One region of the Bacillus sp. GW821-FHT01G09 genome, then DNA from elsewhere that is predicted to be linked to it. Evidence: a T-box and tRNA genes for the amino acid it is inferred to sense, from the RefSeq annotation. Region 1 holds a T-box; the other holds one or more tRNA genes.

Region 1 (9,995 bases):
CTCCGCTGATCGGCCGGATTATTGATCAAAAAGGAGCTGCTTTTTCCAACAAGCTTTGTATGTCTTTTACCTTATTGTCATTTGTTTTATTAATGGCAGGCCAGACTTCATTGATTGTGATTGTATTGGGCGCTTTATTCATCACCATGGGCATTCAGGCGAATCAGGTGGCGTGTCAGGCGGAGATTTTCCAATTGTCGGCTGAAATGAGAAGCAGATTGAATGGCATCTTTATGGTCAGCACGTTTTTAGGCGGCGCCTTGGGATCGTATGCAGGGGGTGCGGTCTGGATGCTGTTTCATTGGAACGGTGTTTGTATCCTGGGGATGATCATGGTCGGTATTGCCTTCAGTTCAAGGATTACCATAAATCGTACTACTGAAAAAGCGATATTGGAAGGGAGATAGAAGCTGGTGCGAACAAGTGAACGTTATAAAAAAGGGTTAGATATTCTGAAACAAATTGATGAGGAGAACTATGAAGCGATCGTGGACAATTTTAAACATTCCATCGCTCCTGACCTTGGTGTGCTTGCCGTGGAGTTTAACTACGGTCAGATTTTTTCAAGACCAGGTCTTGATCTGAAATCCAGATTATTAGCAACCGTTGCTGGATTGACTGCATTGGGCAATACCCAGCAGCTGAAATTCTATATTAACGGAGCCCTGAATGTCGGATGGACACAAGAAGAACTCATAGAAGTCATGATGCAGATGATTATTTACTCAGGTTTCCCGAATGCACTGAATACCATTCTTCCTGTGGCCGCGGAAGTATTTGCAGAACGAAACAAATAATATAAAAACCTTCTCCTTTTTATGTAGAATACTAATAGGAAATTCTATGCAGAAGGAGAGTGTGTATGTGGACAGTATGGCAGAAAAACGGAAAGAGCTAGGGGAGTTTTTAAAACTTAAAAGGGCACAGCTTTCTCCGCAAGAGTTTGGATTGCCTATGGGCACCAGAAGGAAAACAACAGGCTTGAGAAGAGAGGAATTAGCCCAGCTGTCCGGTATAGGTGTCACATGGTACACATGGCTGGAGCAGGGAAGGGATATTCGGGTATCGACACAGGTACTGGAAAGCATATCGAGAGTGCTCAAATTGAATTATGAGGAAAAGCGTCATGTCTTTCTGTTGGCTGGCCATCATGTTCCTTTAGATGATCAGGATGAAGATAATAAGAGCCTTCCTCTGGCTGTGCGGCACTTTATTGATCATTTAACCAATTGCCCTGTTTATGTGACTGACGAAAAGTGGGACGTTATTGCTTGGAACACAGCAGCTTGTGCTGTGTTCGGCAATTTTGGCCAAATGGGCAGTAAGGAAAGGAATGCCATATGGCGATGTTTCACCTCGAAGGAGTATCGGGATCTGCTTGACGACTGGGAAAGCCACGCCAAAAAACTTATCGCACAGTTTCGATCGACAGCCAGCCGGTTTCTTGGGGAAGCATGGATAAAAGAGCTGATCGATGAGTTAACTGAAAGAAGCCCCGAATTTAAAAAATGGTGGAACCACCACGAAGTATTAGGCACACACGCAGGAGAAAAAGTACTTCATCACCCGGCAGCCGGAACAATGGTGATGGAGCATATGACATTACAAATATATGACTCTCCTGATTTGAAACTGACCATTTATCGCCCGTTAGAAAAAGAAAATACAGTTGATAAACTGAAAGCTTTACTTATAGACGGCTAAACAGCTGATCATTATAAAAAAAAGACGGCACCCAAGTGCCGTCTTTTTTTATTTGATATCTTCAAAAATGTCAGTTGCTTTGGCCTTCATTTGTTTCTTAATGGTTTTCGGTTTCTTCTCTTTTTTCACAGCCTCATAGACTGCGGCTGTCACAAGATCGCCTGCTTGCTGGAGGCGTTCTTTGCTGATATGTTCGATCGAGTCTTCAGGGGTATGATACCACGGCTCAACTTCTTCTGTTTCCGGGTCTCCCCAAATAAAGTTGGCGGAATCAATGCCGGCTTCGTGGAATGGCACATGATCAGATGATCCTCCCTGTGTCAGAGACAGGCTGTCAAACCCAATTTTTTCAGCAGCCGTACGGCTGGATTCCCAAACATAGTTAGATTGGCCATCCAATGTGTTGACATACAGCTCAGACGCTTTTTCCCAGCTTGTGCCTACCATATCTAAGTTGAAGTTCACTTCGCTTCGTTTCAGCTCTTTTTCTGATAGATGATCTACATAGTGAGAGGAGCCGAGCAGGCCGAGCTCTTCGGCGCCGAAAGCGATAAAGCGGATTTCTTTATCAGATGGAACGCTTTTTAAGACACGCGCCATCTCCAGCATAACAGAGGTTCCTGAGCCGTTGTCATTTGCTCCGGGTGAAAAAGGAACACTGTCGTAATGGGCCGTCACGTACACAATGTCTGGATGTTTGATGTTCTTTGGTTTTTTGATTCCGATGATATTCTGGGAGGTTTGGTTTGTGAATGCTTTTAGTTTTAAAGTGGCTTCTTTTTGCTGGGTAAGTGCTTCGCCGTCTTCTTTCTTAATGCCGACGACCGGAATGCCGACTTTATTTCCCGACAGGTTTGGCGTCATAGGCACGAGGCTTTCTTTGTTGTTATAAATGATGACAGCTTTTGCTCCGGCGGCTTCGGCATTTTTGGCTTTCTCGTAATAAGTCAGGTCTCCTCTGGAAATTAAGGCGATTTTGCCCTTGGCGTCAGCGGTAAAGTCCTTTTGATTGCCCAATCCCGCATTGTAAAGCGGGGCCGTCAGTCCTTGTTCCTCAGTCGGAGCTGAGCCGGACGCCGCTTGGAGAAGAATATCGCGTCCTGCTGAAGACAGTGTTCCCTCAAGCCGGTCAGGAATGTTGAATCGTTGAACCTTCACATCAAGCTTTAATTTTCTCATTGATGAGGCGATCAATAGGGCACTCTTTTTTTCAGCTGCAGTTCCGGCTATTCTGGGGCCGATTGCTTCACTTAGCTGAGAAATGGTAGAGTACGCATGTTTTGCTTTGAATGGAAGCTCGCGCTCGCTATTTGATATTTGTACAGCGTGCGCGGCAGGGGTGACACTCTGTGCCGGCAAGAGCAGTGTGCCGGCAGTTAAAACAGCCATCGTCATGACAGTCAAAAGCTTTTTCATCAAAAATAAACCTCCCCTAAATGTATGGTTGGGGAATATTTCGGGATGCTAAAGGAGTTTCCTGCAAGATGGAGAGCGTTTTTGAAAAGACAGTGCTTTATACCTGCAAAAAAACGCTTATGAATGAAGGGTCATAAGCGTTTCGGAATATCAGACTATTGGAGCTTTAAAAACTTGCGTTTGCCGACTTGGATGATCATATTCTCTCTTATCTCTGCTTTGGCGTGAACATCTGTTATTTTCTCTCCGTCGATGCGTACACCTCTGTTTTGAATCATGCGGCGCGCCTCGCTCTTCGAAGAGAGGAGTTTTAGCTTGACGAGCAGATCAATCATCGCTATCGTTTTTTCGCCTTTCCAGTTTACGGCCGGTATATCTTCCGGCAGGCTGTTTTCCTGAAAGACTGTTTTAAACGAGTGTTCGGCAGCTTCTGCTGCTTTCTCTCCGTGATACATTCGGACGATTGTTTTGGCTAAAAGCATTTTGGCATCACGCGGATGAACGGCGCCGGTTTCTAAGTCTTTTACGAGCTGTTTTTTCTCTTCAAGCTCTAAGTCTGTCGCCAAGTGGATGTATTTTTTCATCAGGCTGTCGGGCAGTGACATCGTTTTTCCATACATGTCGTTTGGATGTTCGTTAATGCCAATGTAGTTGTGTTTCGACTTCGACATTTTCTCGACGCCATCCAAGCCTTCCAAGAGCGGCATAAGGATGACGACTTGTTTTTCTTTGTTGTATCGTTCTTGGAAATGCCGTCCCATGAGGACATTGAAATGCTGATCCGTTCCGCCTAATTCAATATCACTTTCGAGAACGACAGAATCATATCCCTGCATCAATGGGTAAAAGAATTCATGCAGTGAGATTGGTTTTTGCATGGCGATGCGTTCTTCAAAGTCGTCGCGCTCCATCAGGCGGGCTACCGTTATTTTCCCTGCTAATTCAATGACATCTTCCAGATTCAATGTTTTCAGCCATTTTGAGTTATAGTGAAGCTCGACTTTTTCTGGATCAAGCACTTTTCCGAATTGCTCAAAGTAGGTTTTGGCATTGTGCTGAACTTCTTCATCAGTCAGTTGCTTTCTGGCTGCCGATTTTCCGGTCGGATCACCAATTTTTCCTGTGAAATCCCCAATTAACAGCTGGACAATGTGGCCGTTTTCTTGAAATTGGCGAAGCTTATTTAACACAACCGTATGGCCCAAATGTACATCCGGTGCAGACGGATCTAATCCGAGCTTAATTTTAAGCGGCGTGCCCGTGGAAATTGATTTCACGAGCTTTGCCTTTAATTCCTCCGGCGGTATGACTTCGTGGGCGCCTGTCATGTATAGCTGAAGCTGTCTTTCTACCTCTTTTTGCTGTGACGCTGTGAGCTGCTCAAATGTTCTCATCATTTTTCCTCCTTTTTTACAAACACAAAAAAGAGCCCATCCCGATAAGGGACGTGGCTCAATGCACGCGGTACCACCCTGGTTGAAGACATCGTCTTCCGCTCATTCGAATAACGGTTTCCCGTTCTTTGCTACTTTTAAGGTTCACAAAGAAAGCTCGGGGAGGTAATTCACGTTTGCTGTGTGCCGGCTCGCACCTTCCGCCGGCTCTCTGAAACAGGGAGACAAACCGCTACTGGATTCCCGTCAAAGCTTATGTTGTATGAAGATTGTCAGCTACCTTTCTAAGCAGCCCTGTCAATATTTTCTGTTCGTCCTTCGTCATTCCCGCAATGAGCTCTGTTTCCCCTTTGTGAAACTCCGGGTAGAGTTCTTCGATTGCTTGTTTGCCGGAATCGGTGATAGAGACAAACACGAGTCGCCGATCTCTTGTGTCGATGCTTTTACGGCAAAAATTCTTTTTTTCGAGCGTTTTGATCACGTTGCTTGCTGTAGCTGTAGATATCCCTGACAGCTCAGCGATTTTTCTCGTTTCGAGCGCTCCCCATACCCATAGATCATAAAGAATGGAGAAAGCGGTCCAAGAAAGGTTATAGGAAGAAAGAACCTCAGTCTCCATTTTGACACGGAGCCTTTGCGCAGACCGATACAGATTCGTAGCGATCGAAATGGCTTCCAGGTTGAGTGACTCGACGGGCATTTGTTTGAGCTTAGAAAGTGTATCGTGTTCTTCCTTCCGAAGCTGCTGATGTTGATGTGAACGTTCCATTTTTTAGGCCTGCCTTAAATTATCAGAATCATTAGCTATGAAACGAATTGTAACAGAGTCTGATGTGAACTTCAAGCCCATATATCGGTGAATAAAAAAAGCCCAAACAACGCCAAAATAAACAAAAACCCGCAAACGGGGGTGCAGTTTTGCAAAAATATGTTCAATCCGTCTATAAGCATGATCCGTTTCATCTGTTTTCGACAGAGCATGTAGTGACGTTAGCGATTATCGCCCTTTTGGCCATTCTGTTGTTTTTGTTCCAAGATGGGGTCAAGCAGCCGAGGGCCAGTCGGTTTTTGCGTTCTCTGTTTGTGTTTCTTTTGCTTGGTTCGCAAATCGGCTATCAAATATGGATGGTCGCCACGGGCAGGTGGTCGGTGCGCACTTCATTGCCTCTCCAGCTTAGTGACCTGTCGGTGTATTTGTCAGCTATTATGTTAGTGACAAAAAGCAGAAAGCTGTTTGTGTTTTTGTTTTTTGCCGGCATCGGCAGTTCGATTCAGGCTCTTGCCACTCCTGACCTTGGAATGTTTTCATTTCCGCATATCCGATATATCCTCTTTTTTATTTCTCACGGGTCTGTGTTTTTATCCTGTCTGCTGATGGCTGTGATTGGCACCTACAGAATGGGCCAGCGCTCGTTATGGGTGACAGTCCTGCTTGTTAATGTGTACGGCGTCTGTATTTTCCAGATTGATCGCTGGCTTGGCGCGAATTATATGTATTTGACGAAAAAACCGGGCGGATCCTCTCTCTTAGATGTTCTCGGGCCATGGCCGTGGTATATCGTCTCGGCTGAAGCCATCACAATCGCAAGCTTTTTCATTCTTTATTGGCTTTATCGCATCTTCAAAAAATGACACCTTTTTTGTTGTATCACACATTCTGTTTTAAAAAATGTCGGAGAACGTGTTTATTTTTTTGAAAAAGGGTATGTAACTTGTACAACAAAAAGGGAGATGAATACCATTGAGGAAAGATGAAATCATGCATATCGTATCATGCGCAGATGATAATTATGCTCGTCATTTAGGTGGGATGTTCGTTTCTTTATTGACTAACATGGATCAGGAGAGAGAGGTAAAATTATACGTCATTGATGGCGGAATTAAGCCTGATAACAAAAAAAGACTGGAAGAAACCACTTTGAAATTCGGAGTGCCGATTGAGTTTTTAGAAGTGGATACCAAAATGTATGAACATGCGGTAGAGAGCAGCCATATTACAAAAGCCGCGTATTACCGCATTTCGATTCCCGACTTAATTAAGGATGAAAGCATCAAACGAATGATTTACATCGATTGTGATGCGCTTGTCCTAGAGGATATTTCTAAGCTATGGGACTTAGACATTGCGCCATACACCGTAGCCGCTGTTGAGGATGCGGGGCAGCATGAACGCCTGAAAGAAATGAACGTCACTGATACAGGGAAGTATTTTAACTCAGGTATCATGATTATTGATTTTGAGTCTTGGAGAAAGCAAAACATCACAGAAAAAGTCATCAACTTTATCAATGAACACCCAGACGAAGACTTTCTTGTGCTGCATGACCAAGATGCACTGAATGCGATTTTATATGATCAGTGGTATGAACTTCATCCGCGCTGGAACGCTCAAACCTATATCATGTTAAAGCTGAAAACCCCATCTACTCTGTTAGGGCGGAAGCAATATAATGAAACAAGAGAAAACCCGGCAATCGTGCACTTCTGCGGCGGAGAAAAGCCTTGGAACTCCAATACAAAACATCCGTATCGCGATGAGTATTTCCATTACATGTCCTATACGAAGTGGAATACGATTGGGAATCCGGCGATCAACCAATAATACAGATATAAAAAAACGCTTTTGAGATGATCAAAAGCGTTTTTTGTTTGTCTCAGCGTGCGACTGACCGTTGGTAGAACCGCTGAATATGCATGGCGATGTAGCACAATTCTTTTTCAGGAAATTCAAAGCCGTATTCCTTCTTCACAAAGGTGCCGATGCTTAGGGCACACAGGAAGGCATCCTTAAACTTCTCTTTAATGATGTCGATCATTTCTGCGTCCAGCTCGTAAATGGATTCGCCTGCTTTGATATGCTGAATGGCAAAGCGGAGATGGGTCACAAGCCGTTCATAAGAGATGGTATCTTCAACGATATTAATAGACAGTTGAATTTCGATAATCTCGATAATATCACGGATCATTGTTGTAATATCAAGCGTTTGTGTCATATCGCCGGCATTGTTTCTTGCTGTGTGGATATGCATGGCGATATTGCCGATTTCATCATCAGGAATGTGAATCCCCAGTTTATCTTTAATCAGTGCTCTGGCCCATAAGCCGATCTGGAACTCCTTTGGATAAAGGACTTTGATTTCATTCAGCAGCGGATTTTTGATAACCATCCCATTGCTCAGGCGTTCAATCGCAAAAGAAAGATGGTCTGAAAAAGCGACATGAATGCGCTCGTTGATTTTGATATTCAGCTCTTTTTCGGCATGAGAGATAATTTGCTCAGAAATCTGAATGTGGTCTTCAGGCAATGTTTCTAAAATCTCTTCGAACTGCTTATAGTCAGGTGTATCTTTTCTGATAAAGGTTTTTTCTATTTTTGACGGATCGACAATGTCATTCTTCTTTTTGTTAAACGCAATTCCTGCACCCAAGAGAATCTTCTCTTCATTTTGATCCTTTACGACGATAGCATTATGATTTAAGATTCTTTTAATTTTCATAGCTTTTTTGTCCTTTCATCCCCCGTTTTATGAATGAAAACGAATAAATCCAGTTATTCTGTCTCTTCTTTAAACCCGAGAAACAATGTAGCTATAAAAGCAGAGACGGCTGCGATCAAGAAACCGATCATATAATGAACAAAATTCGCGGCGCCAAACGGCAGCACAATTGAAATCATCGGAATGCCTGTCAGCCCGTAGGAATTTGCCACAACTTGTACCGCAACCACGTATGCTCCGCCAATAGCACCGCCGATGGCTGCTCCGATAAAGGGACGGATCAATTTGAGATTTACCCCGAATACAATCGGCTCAACAATGCCTAAAAACGCGGTCAGAGAAGCGGGGAGCGCAATTTTCTTCAGGCTTGATTGTTTCGTTTTGAGGAATACCGCAAGCCCCGCTCCGCCTTGGGCCACATTCGCCATCGACCATATCGGCACTAAAAAGTTGACACCGACATGCGGATTAGCAAGCAGCGTTGCCTCAATTGCATAAAAGCTATGATGCAATCCAGATAGGACGATGGTGGAGTAGATGCCGCCGAAAAGGGCTCCGGCGGCAATGCCGGCGTGATCATAGATATAGACGATCGATTGTGTCATGATCTGGCCGATGATGGACGCGGCGGGATTCATCACAATCAGCGCGAGGCACCCTGTCACCATGACCGTAATAAAGGGAATAATCACGACATCAAGTGACTTCGGCACAATCGATTTTAATAGCTTCTCAATTTTGCTCATGACAAAAACGGAGAGAAGAATCGGTATCATGGAACCCTGATACCCCATCATCGGGATATGAAGCCCCCATATGTCTAAAGAAGACGGGGTTTTGCTGCCGAGCATAGACGGGTCCAGCAGATCAGGATGCGTCAAAAGCCCCGCGATCACTGCCCCTAGGTATGGGTTGCTGCCAAATTGCCGTGCGGCACTGAAGCCGACTAAAATTGGCAGTAAAATAAAGGCTGTACTGGACACGAGGTCGAGCATTTTAATCCATGGGCTGCCGGCAGCGAACCAGTGAAACACCTTAATCATGCCGATCAGCCCCATGAGCAGGCCGCTTGCTGTTATTGCCGGAATAATCGGCACAAAAATATCGGACAGTGTTTTCGCAAAAGCTGCGGCAGGGTTCAGCTTCCGGCTGGCTTTTTTCTGGTGGACAGGTTCTTCAGAAGGCGCGGTCTCCCATACATGAACGACTTCTTTATATATTTTGTTGACGACGCCTGCTCCGAAGATAATCTGGAAAAGCCCATAACGGAAAATGGTGCCCTGCACACCTTGCAGGTTCTCAATGGCATGTATATCAATTTTCGTCTCGTCCTTTACATCAAAACGAAGACGGGTCGTACAATGGCTGATGCTGATAATATTGTTTTTTCCTCCTGCGAGCAGCAGTAATTCTTTTGCAATCTCTTTATGCAAGCAATCAAAACCTCCTTTGCTGAAGAAAAGTCGGCTTGTTCATCGTATCAAATGAAAAGTTGACAATCAAAATGAAAAAAGTGAGAAATACCGGCTGAAAATGACAAAAATGCCCGCGTCGACGACGGAGCATGAGAATAGGGGTTGTCCAAGGCGCCGTTATGAGCCCAACACGAAAAGAAGAGTTAAAATGCCCTGCTTTTTAGGCACTAATACTCCCTTTGCATCATTGGGTCTTGCCTGCCTGCCCAGTCACAATCCCGCCATATGTGGTGATAACTGTAATAACGTTCATTTTATGCTGTTCATGGCTGTATAGCAATAGTATGAAAAGCCTGTGAGGCGGATGGGAAAAAGGTTGTGTACGATTTTCTTAGAATGTAAAAAACCTTTAAGACCTGGAATGCAAGTCTTAAAGGTTTTTGGTTACTTTTTCGGTTTGACGGCGTTCAGCCGTTTTTGCAGCTTTGTTTTTTCATTGGATGCTTTTAATTGATTCACTGCAGACTGAGCGGATGCCTTTGATTTCTTTGTTTTGTCTTTTTCCGCTT
Region 2 (9,995 bases), on a different contig from region 1:
TGCTTTAGCTCCCCGCCGGCAAAACCTTCTGCCTGGATGTAAGAAATCTCTTTCAGCTTCAGTGCGCCTTCGACACATACGAAGTAGTCAAGGCCGCGTCCGATGAAGAAAGCGTTTCTGGATACAGTCAGGTATTCACGGGCGATCATTTCCATTTCGTCTTTCTGGTCGCATAGAGCTTCCATTGCGTTTGCAGCGATACCGAGTTCTTTGACGAGGTCAAATCCGATATCGATGCCGTTTTTGTCAGCAGCCACAGAAGCAAGAACCGCAAGAACTGCAATTTGTGCAGTGTATGCTTTCGTTGACGCAACAGCGATCTCAGGGCCTGCATGAAGCAGCAATGTATAGTCAGCTTCACGAGAAAGCGTTGATCCAGGTACGTTTGTGATTGTTAGGGCTTTGTGTCCGAGTGCTTTGACTTGAACGAGAACCGCGCGGCTGTCTGCTGTTTCTCCGCTTTGAGAAAGGAAAATGAAGAGCGGTTTCTTAGACAGAAGCGGCATGTTGTAGGAGAATTCACTCGCTACATGCACTTCAACCGGCACGTTTGCCCACATTTCAATATATTGTTTACCGACAAGTCCTGCATGGTAGCTTGTTCCGCAGCCAATGATATAGATGCGGTCCGCTTCCGCTACAGCGGCAGCGATATCACCAGGCACAGACAGCTTGCCGTTTTCATCTTGATACGTTTGGATGATTTTGCGCATAACAACAGGCTGCTCATCCGTTTCTTTCAACATGTAGTGAGGGTACGTGCCTTTTTCGATATCACTGGCATCAAGCTCAGCAATATAAGACGCACGTGTAATCACGTCACCATCAAGGTTTTTGATGACAACTTGGTCATCAGTGACGATAACCATTTCTTTATCCATCAGCTCAACATATTCGTTGGTTACTTGAAGCATCGCCATTGCATCAGATGCTACGACGTTGAATGTATCTCCAAGACCTACTAATAGAGGGCTTTTGTTTTTCGCTACAAAAATCGTTTCTCTGTTGTCGTTATCGAATAAAGCAATTGCATAAGAGCCTTTTAACAGTGTAAGTGTTTTGCGGAACGCTTCTTCTGTCTCAAGTCCTCCATTGACGAATTGCTCGATTACTTGAACGACTACTTCTGTATCGGTGTCACTTTTGAGCTCTACATCTTGCAAATACTCTTGCTTCAGCTGAACATAGTTCTCGATCACGCCGTTATGAACAAGTGTAAAGCGTCCCAGTGCGCTTTGATGCGGGTGAGCGTTCAGATAGCTTGGTTCGCCGTGTGTAGCCCAGCGAGTATGCCCAATTCCGGCTTTCGCTTCTACATTGGCATCCACAACTTCACGAAGATCTGCAATGCGTCCTTTTTCTTTGAACACATGGATTCCCTGTTCGTTGGCAACAGCAATACCAGCAGAGTCATAACCGCGATACTCAAGCTTCTCTAACCCTTTTAATAAAATTTCCTTCGCATCAAGCTGACCGATATAACCTACGATTCCACACATATTTTTCTTCCTCCTAAGATTGTAAAAGGAGACGAAGAAAGTCAAATTTCAAGGGGACTTTCAATCGTCCCCTCCTACATGTTTTTTGGAAGATCATGTGATTTCTCTTTGTTCAAGGAGTCACCCCCTTGGTTTGAAGAAATCCTTACGGCTGTGATCTGCATACTCAGCCGGGAGGCATCCGCCGAAAATTCGATAACCTCCATCCTCGTCAACTAAGCCTTTTTCCGGGCGCTTAGTTCGGGCGCTATAATTATAGGTAAAGCAATAATCCCGTCTTCTTTTCCTATTGAGAAAATAAGAACAAGACAAGCTTGATTTTACAACATGTGGCATAAACGGTCAATTGTTTTTTAAACAACTTTGCCGTATGTCTCACAATTATCTTATGTAATCCTCGCTTGTCTTGTTCACTCTCTGATAATAGACTTCGTTACTCTAATCCCATTTCTGACCGGACGACTTCAACAATGCGATTGACATACTCATCGCACAGCTCTTTCGTCTTCGCTTCAGCCATGACACGGACGAGCGGTTCAGTTCCTGAAGGGCGCACCAAAATCCGGCCGTCGCCGTTCATTTCTTTTTCAACTTCAGAAATAACTGCTTTTACTTTTTCATTTTCTTCAACTTTATATTTATCAGTCACTCTCACATTGACTAACAGCTGCGGGAACTTCTGCATTTCAGCTGCAAGCTCTGACAGCGGCTTGCCTGTTGCTTTCAAAGTGTTCATCAGCATAATAGCAGACAATAAACCGTCCCCTGTCGTGTTGTAATCAAGGAAAATAAGATGTCCTGACTGCTCTCCGCCGACGTTGTAGCCGTCTTTTTTCATTGCTTCTACTACGTAGCGGTCGCCGACAGCTGTCTGCACGCTTTTGATGCCTTCTTTTTCGAGCGCCTTATAGAAGCCGAGGTTGCTCATCACGGTTGAAACCAAAGTATCATCCTTTAAACGGCCCTCTGATTTCAGATGTTTTGAGCATATGTACATGATTTGGTCGCCGTCTACAATATTTCCTTTTTCATCGACAGCAATCAGGCGGTCGCCGTCACCGTCGAACGCAAGACCGAGATCCGCGTTTTTCTCTTTGACAAACGCGCTGAGCGCTTCGGGATGAGTCGAACCGACGCCGTCATTAATGTTTAATCCGTTCGGGGAAGTCCCCATTGTAGAAACATCTGCATCTAAATCAGCAAACAGGTGTGTCGCCAAGGCTGACGTTGCGCCATGGGCACAGTCCAATGCCACATGAATGCCTGTGAAATCTTCATCAGCTGTCTGTTTTAAGAATTGCAGATATTTTTGTCCGCCTTCAAAATAATCGTTTACAAGTCCAAGGTCTGCTCCGACAGGTCTTGGCAGCTTATCCTCAGGTTCGTCCATCAGGCGCTCAATTTCAGCCTCTTGTTCATCAGAAAGCTTAAATCCATCTCCCCCAAAGAATTTGATGCCGTTATCCTGCACTGGGTTATGAGAAGCGGAAATCATGACGCCCGCCTCTGCATCCATCGCTTTTGTCAAATAAGATACACCTGGTGTAGAAATGACACCCAGGCGCATGACTTCTGCGCCAATGGATAAAAGTCCGGCGACAAGGGCTCCCTCCAGCATATGGCCGGAGATGCGTGTATCGCGGCCTATCAGCACTTTTGGACGTTGTTTGTCTTTTGTCAGCACATAACCGCCGAAACGTCCGACTTTAAAGGCCAGCTCAGGTGTAAGCTCACTATTGGCGACACCTCTTACACCGTCTGTTCCAAAATACTTGCCCATTTTATAATCGCTCCTTTTTTATTCCGATGAGGATTGTGAATTTGCAGTGGATTCATCCTCATCCTGATCTTGGTTTTGATCTTTATTTTCGTCTTGGTTTTGATCGTTGTTGTTTTTATCAGTGTTCTTTGTATCTTCTTGCTGATTGTTCTTTTGATCATTTGTTTGTTTATCTGTGTCATCCTGGTTCCCTGATGTATTGCTGCTGTTATCATTCGTTGATGTATTGCTTTTCTTAGACGTCAGCTTGATTTTGGCGTTTTTCCGCCCCAAGGACCAAGTTACATTCTGTGGCCCGTTCACTTCAAGCTTCACGCTATGCTCCCCGTCCTCTAAATCTGAAACATTCACATACAATTCAATATCTGATTTTTTCAGTTTATTTATATTCGTGGGAGAGCCTTTAGCCGTTACATCTATCGCTTGTGATTCAGGATCAAGAAATTCAATGTTTTGTGAGCTGCTCAGCCCTACAGTCTTGATAGGGACATTCTCGAACTTCTGATCCGCTTCACTGTCGACTTCTATATGCAAAGTCACCTTTGACGGTGAGATTTTTTTGACACCGTCAGGAAGCGGAATATCTGCCTCGATATCGGAATCCTTGTTAATTTTACTTAAATCTAAGCTGACGCCGTCAATAAATTCAAGAGAATCCAACACATCCTGTGAGCCGTAAACCGTTACCTCACTGGGGCTGGATTCAATATTCGCTATGCTGACACCGTCAGGAAGGCTTCCTGTCCGTTCAATTTTAAAGGGCACTTTTTTACTCGGGCTTGTCACCGGAACGGTAATCTTGATGACCGAGGGCTCCACGTCGACAGGAAGCGCGTTTCCGTCTTTATCATAGACAGTCACTTTCGCTTCCTTTTCAATCGTTTCATCTGCGTTTTCCAAATTCACTGAAGCTTTTACAAGAGAAATATTATCGATGACATTTTTCGATCCGGTAATCTGCACATTTTTCGGACTGACAATCGGCTGCTCCGGAGAATAGCCTTTTTTCATCTTGCTTTTGTTGTAGTACTCCACTTCTACGGGAAAACTTTTGGTCGTCCGTTCCTGAATGGTCACTGTCGTAACAGACGGATTAATTGAGATTGTCAGCCCATCCGACACGTTTTTGGCCTTAAGCTCAACCTTATGTGTGCCGGTTTTCAAATGTTCCATATCAGCATATATTTCAAAGTTTTTGGTCTGCCGAGCCTTTTTCACGGCGCTTGTCGAGCCTTTTATCGTGACATTAACCGTTTGCGGAACACCCGTTACGACGTAATTTTCATCATCATAATACGCTTTAACCGGAATATCAGTCAGAGTTGCTTCATCAGTTGTTGATGTCGGAAAGAAAGATTCACCCGGTTTTTTCGGAGTCGGTGCTTGGTTGCTGTTAACCGCCACATAAAGCAAGAGCGCGAAAAGCAGAGCAATGATTTTCACAGCCCAGCGGTTGTTTAAGAATTTATCCATTTTTCTTGCCCCTCCAATACCAGCGGTTAGAAGAAGTGTCTCTGGTGTTTTTCTTAAACTCGGCTTCAAGCATTTCTTTCAGCGCTTCTTCTGTAAGCTCTCTGTGAAGGTCGCCGTTCTTTGCCACACTGACGCCGCCGGTCTCTTCAGACACAATAATCGTCAAACTGTCTGTTACTTCACTGATACCGACAGCCGCTCTGTGCCGCGTGCCCAGTTCTTTTGAAATAAACGGGCTCTCAGAAAGCGGCAGATAACAGGCGGCCGCGGCAATTTCATTATTTTTCATAATCACCGCACCGTCATGAAGCGGGGTGTTTGGGATAAAAATATTGATCAGCAGCTCAGAGCTGACTTTGGCATTCAGTGGTATGCCGGTCTCAATATAATCCCCCATTCCAGTATCCCGCTCAATGGTCAGCAAGGCGCCTATACGGCGTTTCGCCATATAATTGATCGCTTTTGTAATGGCCTCAATCGTTTTCTGCTGCGCTTCTTCAACAGGCGTGCCGCTCCTCGAAAAAAAGCGGCCGCGGCCTAGCTGTTCAAGCGCTCTTCTCAGCTCAGGCTGAAAAATAATAATAATCGCTAAAAATCCCCATGTTATCGCTTGGTCCATCAGCCATTGAAGTGTGCTGAGGCCCAAATATTGGCTGGCCATACGAACAAGCACGATGACTACAATTCCTTTTAACAGCTGAACCGCTTTCGTGCCGCGTATCACCATAATCAATTTATATATCACATACCAAACAAGGAGAATATCAACGGCATTGCCGAGGTACTGCAAAAAAGGGATATCCTCAAAAGCCATTTCCTCGTCCTCCAAGATTTCAGTCATTTCGTATTTTGTGTTTTACGTGTTACGCATATGTACTTTACATAGCGAGCCCATTATACCACATTTCGATTTAGCAAGTGAAATGTGCCAGCGCTCTCAGCCCGCAAAAAAAGAGCAAAGCGGCTAACGCGCTTTACTCTTCTCCGTTCGGATTGAATGCATCGAGTACACTTTTCCCCGCAGACTTCATCTTGTACCATGTCCAGTCGAATAATTGATTGATTTCTTCAATCTGACCGGTGACTTGTCCAGCAGAGGCCATATACTTTTCGCCGTTTACGACGGTTACATCCCCGTCTATTTTGCCTTTAATAATCAGCTTGCCGTTTTTGACAGTGACATCACCTTTGACCGTCTCACCTTCTGGTACGGTCACAGTATGGTTATGAACCACAAGATTCGGCTGCTTGGACACGCTGAAATTGTGGTCATTATGCCAGCTGTTAAAAAAACCCCCGCCCATCAAAATGATGAATACCGCAGCAGCTGCGATAACGGGATGGGTTCTGAACCATCTTTTTACAGAAGCTCTTTTCTTCTCCTTAGGCAATTTTGCCATGACATTAGCGGTAAAATCCGCGGGGGCTTCGACATGCGATGTGCTCCGTACAAGCGCTATGGATTTCTCCATCTCGTAAAAATGCTTTCTGCATTTCTCGCATGTCTCCAGATGTTCATTTAATACGTGTTCATCTTTTGGAAGGATATCTCCATCAAGATGCATATGCATAAGCTGCACAATTTGTTCAGGACAGCTCATTTCATCACCCCACTTAAAGATCCCTTAATTGTTTTCTAAGAGCCTCTCTGCCTCTGTGAATCCGCGTTTTCACAGTCCCCACAGGAATGTTTAGAATCTCCCCGATTTCAATTAATGAGAGTTCGTCAATATACTTTAATACGATGACTGTTCTGTATTTGTCAGGAAGCTTTAAAATTTTCTGCTGTATCGTGTTTGAGAGCTCCAGCGACACAACTGCATCTTCAGGCAAAACACCATCTGCGGCGATTTGAGAATACATGGTCAAGCCTTCCGTACCAGCCACCTCTGCATCGAGGTAATAATCCGGCTTCTTTTTGCGAATGCGGTCAATGGTCAAATTGGTCGCGATTCGATAAAGCCAAGTTGAAAATTTCCGGTTAATATCAAAACTGTCGATATTAACGTACGCTCTGATGAAAGCTTCCTGTGCAATATCCTCCGCCTCATGCACATTGCCAAGCATACGGTAGCAAAGCTGATAAATTTTATCTTTGTAAATATCTACGATGTCCGCAAATGCATTCTGGTCGCCTTTTTTGACTTGTTTAATTCTTTTTTTAATCATCATTTCCATATTTATCTAACCTCTGCCTTCACCGGTCTGTATGTATACGAGCTTCGTTTCAAAAGGTTTCAATTTTTTTATAAAATAAGTTTATCAAATTTTTGGCAGGGTGTAGATGGTAATTCGTGAATAAACTACCTTAACATATTTTTAAAATTATTATACAGACTGAACAGTTAGAAGTTGGAATGATTTTTCCGAAAAGAAAAAAGACACCTTTTGATCAAAGGTGTCTGTGACTGGGCTAGCTGGATTCGAACCAACGCATGACGGAGTCAAAGTCCGTTGCCTTACCGCTTGGCTATAGCCCAATAATGGTGGAGGGGGGCAGATTCGAACTGCCGAACCCTGAGGGAGCGGATTTACAGTCCGCCGCGTTTAGCCACTTCGCTACCCCTCCACATAAAATTTTGAAAAAACAGTGCCGGCAAGAGGACTTGAACCCCCAACCTACTGATTACAAGTCAGTTGCTCTACCAATTGAGCTACACCGGCAAGATGGTGGAGGATGACGGGCTCGAACCGCCGACCCTCTGCTTGTAAGGCAGATGCTCTCCCAGCTGAGCTAATCCTCCAAATGGTGACCCGTACGGGATTCGAACCCGTGTTACCGCCGTGAAAGGGCGGTGTCTTAACCGCTTGACCAACGGGCCGTTGTGTTCTCGTCGAGCTGACAAAAGTTATTATATACAGGTCACCCCCTGTTTGTAAAGAGGAAAATTAAATTTTTTATTTTCAAACTTTTTAACTCCTTTTTTAACTGAAAAAGCCTCCCAACTAAAGCCATTTATTTTATGATAGAGACAAGCAAAGCAAGAGAGGAGAAACCAATATGATTCTAGTCAGTTCTTGCCTTGGAGGCATTGAATGCAGATATAACGGCTCTCACGCAGCGTCGGAGAAAATCAGAAAACTCGTCGATGAAAAGAAAGCAGTCATGGCTTGCCCTGAACTTCTCGGCGGCTTCTCTACCCCACGCGAACCCGCAGAAATCATAGGAGGCACCGGCGAGGATGTCCTCAATGGAACAGCGAAAATCGTGACAGCTTCAGGAGAAGACGTCACAGAACTATATATGGAAGGCGCCGCGAAAACATTGGCTTACGCAAAAGAAATCAACGCTTCTGCCGTCATATTAAAAGAAAACAGTCCATCTTGCGGAAGCGGTTTTATCTATAACGGCACATTCTCTGGCAAAAAAATCACCGGCAGCGGAGTAACCGCCGCACTGTTAAAACAAGCGGGCTACCGCGTCATTTCGGAAAACGAGCTTAACGACATATTGTAAGGAGGCCACCCCCATGACTCAAGACATTTCTTTATCCTTCTATAAGCCTGAACACTTGCCCGAGCTCCAATCATTCACGCTCACCAACGATGACAAACGCTTTACCTCCCTCCCGAAAGAGGTGCTGTCTCAGGCTCTGGGCATACAGGACCGATACCCGGTTGTCATCTTAAAAGACGACCTTCCAGTCGGTTTTTTCATTTTACATGCATCAAAAGAAACGCTTGCTTCTTATTCTAACAATCCATTTGCTTTACTGCTCAGCTCCCTGTCTTTAAACGCTGTGCATCACGGAAAAGGCTATGCGAAAAAAGCCATGCTTTTGCTTCCCGCTTTTGTGAGCGGATATTTTCCATGGTGCGACGAAATCATCTTGGCCGTCAATCATCTGAACATACGCGCAAAACACCTTTATATGAAAAGCGGGTTCCTTGATAAAGGACGGCGAAGAATCGGCCCGCTTGGAGAACAGTTGATCCTTCATCATTTCTTATAGTCTTGAGTGAAATAAAATTTCAAAAATTTAAAAACATAGTTGAAATATCATAACAGAGATGAATATACTGAATATTGAGATATATCATTTTAAAACAGGGGGCATCCTCATGTCAGAACCATTAAACCTTCACCGTCTTACAACGGAATCACGCAATAGCCAAACAGTTGAAATCCACAAAGCAAACACTCTCGGCATCCTCAAAATGATCAACAACGAAGATATGAAAGTCGCTGCAGCCGTTCAGGAGGTTCTCCCCGACATCAAAACAGCTGTAGACTGCGCATATGAATCGTTTCAAAATGGAGGCCGGCTCATATATACAGGCGCCGGCACAAGTGGCAGACTCGGCGTCATGGATGCTGTTGAATGTCCTCCCACCTACAGCGTAAGCCCAGATCAGGTCATCGGAATCATGGCTGGAGGCCCCAAAGCCTTTTTACAGGCAGCAGAGGGCATTGAAGACAGTGAAGAAGCAGGAGCTGAAGATTTAAGAAACATACAGCTCACTTCAAATGACACCGTCATTGCCATCGCAGCAAGCGGCCGCACACCGTACGCCGCAGGCGCCCTAAGATACGCCCGCAAAGTCGGAGCACACACCATCGCCCTTACTTGCAATGAAAATTCCGCCATCAGCAAGGATGCGGATCACAGCATTGAGGTTGTCGTCGGACCTGAGGCCATTACAGGATCAACACGTATGAAAGCCGCAACCGCTCATAAAATGATTCTAAACATGATATCTACCGCTGTAATGGTCAAAATCGGCAAGGTTTACGAAAACTTGATGGTAGACGTCAACGTCAGCAACAAAAAACTAAAAGAACGCGCCATCAGCATTATCCAAAGCCTTACAAACGCTTCATACGACACAGCCAGATACACTCTGGAACAAGCCGATCATCACGTCAAAACAGCAATCGTCATGCTCAAAACAAGCACAGATCAGAAACAAGCAAAGACATTACTCGATGAAGCGAACGGTTTCATTGACAAAGCAATCGAACATTACCATCCATGATAAGGAGAGAACTAGAATGGCCACAGGCGGTTTAGCGATCATCCAATCAATGAAGCATAAGCTCCCTCCATCCGAGCGCAAACTTGCAGATTATATCCTAGCCCATCCCCACAAAGCAATCGAAAGCACGGTCAACGAAATCAGCGCCTTAGCCAATTCAAGTGACGCTGCCGTCATCAGGCTCTGCAAATCACTCGGTTTAAAAGGATTTCAAGATTTAAAAATGAGAGTAGCGGGCGATCTGGCAAAGCCTACGTTTCAGGGCT

The links. The T-box of region 1 lies ahead of tyrS (tyrosine--tRNA ligase). A T-box ahead of a tRNA ligase gene usually reads a tRNA of that ligase, here a tRNA-Tyr.
Region 2: it has a tRNA-Tyr gene. The T-box ahead of tyrS (tyrosine--tRNA ligase) is inferred to sense a tRNA for this amino acid. The anticodon was not compared.

What each region holds. Positions count from the first base shown of each region.
Region 1 covers NZ_JBWKWL010000001.1:779,074-789,068, reverse strand. The annotation lists gene AC07VD_RS03945 (MFS transporter) at 1-407, shown strand, start outside; gene AC07VD_RS03940 (carboxymuconolactone decarboxylase family protein) at 414-797, shown strand; gene AC07VD_RS03935 (helix-turn-helix transcriptional regulator) at 865-1,704, shown strand; gene ywaD (aminopeptidase YwaD) at 1,753-3,120, opposite strand; gene tyrS (tyrosine--tRNA ligase) at 3,276-4,517, opposite strand; T-box leader at 4,559-4,773, opposite strand; gene ywaE (tyrZ transcriptional regulator YwaE) at 4,768-5,283, opposite strand; gene AC07VD_RS03915 (YwaF family protein) at 5,433-6,146, shown strand; gene AC07VD_RS03910 (glycosyltransferase family 8 protein) at 6,256-7,116, shown strand; gene sacY (transcription antiterminator SacY) at 7,169-8,011, opposite strand; gene sacX (SacY negative regulator SacX) at 8,065-9,444, opposite strand; gene epr (minor protease Epr) at 9,871-9,995, opposite strand, start outside.
Region 2 covers NZ_JBWKWL010000005.1:15,546-25,540, reverse strand. The annotation lists gene glmS (glutamine--fructose-6-phosphate transaminase (isomerizing)) at 1-1,499, opposite strand, end outside; gene glmM (phosphoglucosamine mutase) at 1,933-3,279, opposite strand; gene cdaR (CdaA regulatory protein CdaR) at 3,298-4,752, opposite strand; gene cdaA (diadenylate cyclase CdaA) at 4,745-5,566, opposite strand; gene rsiW (anti-sigma-W factor RsiW) at 5,727-6,353, opposite strand; gene sigW (RNA polymerase sigma factor SigW) at 6,367-6,930, opposite strand; tRNA gene AC07VD_RS16470 (tRNA-Gln) at 7,161-7,232, opposite strand; tRNA gene AC07VD_RS16465 (tRNA-Tyr) at 7,237-7,321, opposite strand; tRNA gene AC07VD_RS16460 (tRNA-Thr) at 7,344-7,416, opposite strand; tRNA gene AC07VD_RS16455 (tRNA-Val) at 7,421-7,496, opposite strand; tRNA gene AC07VD_RS16450 (tRNA-Glu) at 7,500-7,574, opposite strand; gene AC07VD_RS16445 (2-thiouracil desulfurase family protein) at 7,754-8,209, shown strand; gene AC07VD_RS16440 (GNAT family N-acetyltransferase) at 8,223-8,705, shown strand; gene murQ (N-acetylmuramic acid 6-phosphate etherase) at 8,815-9,729, shown strand; gene AC07VD_RS16430 (MurR/RpiR family transcriptional regulator) at 9,746-9,995, shown strand, end outside.